2 regions of the Rahnella sp. PAMC25617 genome follow, and region 1 is predicted to be linked to the other one. Evidence: predicted binding sites of a transcription regulator. Region 1 holds the regulator's gene; the other holds the start of a gene.
What was found. The regulator Fur, encoded in region 1, represses iron uptake genes when iron is present. The targets are predictions, from matches to a motif close to ATAATAATGAGAACNACTATCAA.
Positions count from the first base shown of each region.

Region 1 (2,407 bases):
GCTAAGGGGACATTGTTCAAACTGCATTACACCCAGTACGACAACCACTCGGATATTCCGAGCTGGGGCGGGGGTTACGGCAACATATTCCAGGATGAAAAAGACGTGAAATTCATCGTTATTGCTCCATTCACTATTTTCTGAGGTCGTTATGTCGATGAATAAATTACTGATGATGGCGGTATCTGTTGTTCTGCTGGCAGGCTGTGCGCCAACGGCCGATCAGGCTCAGATTTCGCAAACGCGTGAAGACTACCGCGCGTGTATTAATTCTTCAGAAGGTAATCCGGACAAACTGGCGACTTGTCAGGTGTTGCTGAACAAGCTGAAACAGGAAAAAGAACACCAAAAATTTGCGGAACAGGAAACAGTACGCGTGCTGGATTACCAGCGCTGTCTGACGGCGCGCAAAACCGGTGATGGTCAGGCATATGCGGCGGATTGCGGTAAAATCTGGCAGGAAATCACATCCAATAACGCGCCTGTAATGGCGAATTAATAGCAGATTTTTGTAAAAGCCTTAGCTGGCAAAATCATCATTATCAAAAGCGAAACCCCGGCTTGCCGGGGTTTTTTACGTCGGTAAGCGGCGTCTGTGTTCGGGGTGAAACGCAGACATAAAAAAACCGCTTTCCAGCGGTTAGTTTATTTAGAGTATTTGCGACAATCGAAGCTGTGCAAATTAATGCGCAGGTTTGTCATTGTGCAAAGATTCATCTTCACGGCAGTCGCCTGCTTCACAGTGACCGTACAGGTACAGACTGTGGTTGGTCAGTTTAATGCCATGTTTTTTAGCAATCTCACGCTGACGACCTTCAATATATTCGTCACGGAATTCAATCACACGACCGCAATCCAGGCAGATCAGGTGATCGTGGTGATGTTGCTGAGTCAGTTCGAATACGGACTTGCCGCCTTCGAAGTTATGACGGGTGACGATACCAGCATCATCAAACTGGTTCAGAACACGGTAAACCGTGGCCAGACCAATTTCTTCGCCCATATCAATCAGTTGCTTGTACAGATCTTCCGCACTAACGTGATGACCTTCCGGCGCTTGCAGCACTTCCAGGATTTTGAGGCGCGGAAGCGTGACTTTTAAGCCGGCTTTCTTCAGTGCGGTGTTGTTGTCAGTCATGCGGATTCAGTCCTGTTACTATGTGCTAATCAAGTTGAGGCATGCAGCCTGTGGCATCGGCGGCACAAAATTGTTCGTTTACTGTTCTTCGTTTAAGGGAAGTGTGCCCATTCTCGTAAACGACAGCCTGTTAATAAAGATCACAAATTGCCTGTCACATTAATAATGCAACGACTTGATCGATAGAAAAAACAGATGAACTCAGTGTACCTTGATACGACCAAAAGTTACAATTTTGTAGCGGTTAAATTGTTAATTTCAGTAATAGTTTGGCCCTTCAATTGTAGAATAAATCCTCAGGGCCAACAGGGTTTTAGCCGATAATTTCTGAAAGGCTGAGTTCTTCTGTGATCTGTTTCACCCACGCATCAACACGTTCAGCGGTCAGTTCCGGCTGACGGTCTTCGTCAATTGCCAGTCCGATGAAGTGCTTATCATCTGCCAGGCCTTTGGATGCTTCAAAGTGGTAACCTTCAGTTGGCCAGTGTCCGACAATCACTGCGCCGCGTGGCTCAATGATATCGCGCACGGTACCCAGTGCATCGCAGAAATACTCGGCATAGTCTTCCTGATCGCCGCAGCCAAACAGGGCAACCAGCTTACCTTCGAAATCTATCTCTTCGAGCGACGGGAAAAAGTCATCCCAGTCACACTGCGCTTCACCGTAATACCAGGTTGGAATTCCGATCAGCAAAATATCGAATTTTTCCAGATCCTCTTTGCTGCTCTTCGCAATGTCATGCACCTCAGCCACATCTTTACCCAATTGTTTCTGGATCATTTTAGCGATGTTTTCGGTGTTACCTGTATCGGATCCAAAGAAGATACCTACAACGGCCATAAGATTATCTAACCTCTTGTTCTAAATGAAGTGCCCTGCATTGCAGGCAATAATAGCGAAGATGATACCAAACTCGCGAGGCGGAGAATATGCTTCTGCTCGCCTTCTTAACTGGGGAATAAGTTTATCGGGCAATATTTTAAAGTGTTATCGCCATCGTGTGCTTATCAACCACAGAGTTCCTGAGGTCATAAGCAAAGTGAAGAAATATACCGGCTCCTTCCTTAAGTTTATGCATGTCCCGCCGATAGATGATGCGAGAGCAATCTCAACATAATAAAGAAATCGATGCCCGGAGAGGTGTTCAAACATGTCCGGGGGCGTAAGCCTGCTGGTTACCTGTTTTGATTCTCCGCATCCCCGTCAATCCTCAGACCAGAAACAGTCCTGTTTCGAGAGAGGCATATCGTGCAGTTTTTAAAAAATAT
Region 1 covers NZ_JBOCUM010000006.1:638,504-640,910, reverse strand. Annotated here, with positions in the region: gene chiP (chitoporin ChiP) at 1-144, shown strand, start outside; gene chiQ (ChiQ/YbfN family lipoprotein) at 158-499, shown strand; gene fur (ferric iron uptake transcriptional regulator) at 683-1,138, opposite strand; gene fldA (flavodoxin FldA) at 1,452-1,979, opposite strand; gene ACM615_RS09025 (methyl-accepting chemotaxis protein) at 2,388-2,407, shown strand, end outside.

Region 2 (2,407 bases), on a different contig from region 1:
CGTTGATCCAGCATCGAGGTCAGATTATCGCTGTTGACCGGCGTGTCGCCCAGGAACAGCTGTTTGTCTGCTTTCACCGACAGGAAGATCGGTTTCTCAGGACGCGGCTGCTGTTTCGCCGTAGAGGCGGGTAAATCAACCCGCACATCTACGGTCGCCAGCGGTGCGGCCACCATGAAGATGATCAGCAATACCAGCATGACGTCAATGAAAGGCGTGACGTTGATGTCATGCATTTCACCGCTTTCGTCGATATCGTCGTTTAACCGAATAGCCATAATCTGTTCTTACCCTACGCGTAACTGACCTGTCTGACCGCGTGGCGCATCGCCTTTGCTGGCAGCCAGATCCAAATCACGACCCTGCAACAGAATAATCTGCGCCGCCACATCGCCAACCTGATGACGGTAAGAGGTAATGGTACGGGCGAAAATGTTGTAGATAACCACGGCAGGGATCGCGGCAACCAGACCGACAGCCGTTGCCAGTAAAGCTTCTGCAATGCCCGGCGCTACAACGGCCAGGTTAGTGGTCTGCGTTTGCGCGATACCGATGAAGCTGTTCATGATGCCCCACACAGTACCGAACAGGCCGACGAACGGAGAGATTGCCCCGATAGTCGCCAGAATACCGTTACCACGGCCCATGTAACGGCCGGCTGCGCTGACGCGACGCTCAAGGCGGAAACCGGTACGTTCTTTGATGCCGTTGTTGTCGGTGGAACCTGCTGACAGCTCGAGTTCATTCTGTGCGTCACGGATCATCTGGGCGCTGATGCTGCTGGCGGCGAAGCTTTCGGCTTGCTCAGCGGCTTCGTCCAGCGTACGGACAGAAGACAGCGCATCAAACTCGCGGCGCATACGGCGTTTGCCAGTGAACACTTCAGCACCTTTGCTGAACAGCAACGCCCAGGTGACGACAGAGGCCAGCAGCAGGCCAATCATGACGGTTTTCACCACCGCATCGGCGTGGTGATACATGCCCATAACAGACAAATCGGTAGGAATGACAGGCGTCGCTTCGGACGGAGTCGGTTGCATCACCGGTGCTGGCGTTGCATCACTGTTCGCCGGTGCAGGGGCATCCGCCGCTGCCGGTTGAGTTGTTGCAGAATTGACGGCTTGTCCAGCCGGCGTCGCAGGTGCAGCCATCGCGTTGCCGCTTAAGCCAGCAACCAACATCAACGACATCAGTAATGAGGTCGCCTCTTTCATCTTATTGCGAGCCGTTTTCACGCGTCGCCTCCAGCCAGAATCAGTGTGTAGAAGGAATGAATAACGCCGAATGATATCAAAGAAAAAGGCCTAATTGATAGTCGTTCTCATTATTATTTACATTGTCGCGCCTGCAGGCTGGCGTGTCATTGACAGACGACAAGGTTTTTCGTGTTTGCACAAGGGATGAACAATTTAATCTGCGTCACACTTTCCAAAAGAATTACGCGGTAAATCAATCATCTGAGCTTCAACATCTAAGTCAAAACAATGTTTTAAATATTAAGTAACACCTTTTTACATTTGTTGCGAGTTTGTGATAATGCTCAAATACCGCACAGTAAAAAATAGGATAAGGTGCTTACTCAGGCGAAGACCGCATACCGGCAATGCTTGTATCCCTATAATTTAAAAGCTTATTTACACATTTTTCATAATGAACAGGCCGGACCTTCCGTTGGCTCTGATCAACACTTGCTCTCATTTATCTTTCCCTTACTGAGTACCCTGGAGACAAACTGATGAAAATGCAAAAAGCACTTCTCAGCCTTTGCCTGAGTTCCGCGACCCTCTTATTTACCGCGGGTGTATCCGCACAAACGCTGAAGGCCGCCGATGTGCATCCGCAAGGCTATCCGAACGTCGTCGCCGTTCAGCACATGGGCGAAAAGCTGCAAAAGCAAACGGACGGACGCCTCGAAATCAAAACGTTCCCGGGCGGTGTTCTGGGGGATGAAAAGCAGGAAATTGAACAGGCACAGCTTGGCGCTCTGGATATTATCCGCGTATCGATGACGCCGGTTGCCTCGATTTTACCGGAGATAAACGTCTTCACCCTGCCCTATATATTCCGCGATGAAGACCACATGCACAAAGTGCTCGACGGTCAGATTGGCAAAGAAATCGGCGACAAAATCACCAACAACCCGAACTCCCGTCTGGTGTTCCTCGGCTGGATGGACGGCGGCACGCGTAACCTGATCACCAAAGAGCCGGTGGTGAAACCGGAAGATTTGCACGGCATGAAAATCCGCGTACAAGGCAGTCCGATTGCGCTGGCGACGCTGAAAGCCATGGGCGCAAACCCGGTGGCGATGGGCGTCAGTGAAGTGTTCAGCGGCATGCAGACCGGGGTTATCGACGGCACCGAAAACAACCCGCCGACGTTTGTCGCCCACAACTATCTGCCGGTG
Region 2 covers NZ_JBOCUM010000009.1:159,115-161,521, forward strand. Annotated here, with positions in the region: gene exbD (TonB system transport protein ExbD) at 1-278, opposite strand, end outside; gene exbB (tol-pal system-associated acyl-CoA thioesterase) at 288-1,214, opposite strand; gene ACM615_RS13315 (TRAP transporter substrate-binding protein) at 1,736-2,407, shown strand, end outside.
Region 2: the regulator Fur is predicted to act here: its motif matches at 1,309-1,331, upstream of exbB (tol-pal system-associated acyl-CoA thioesterase).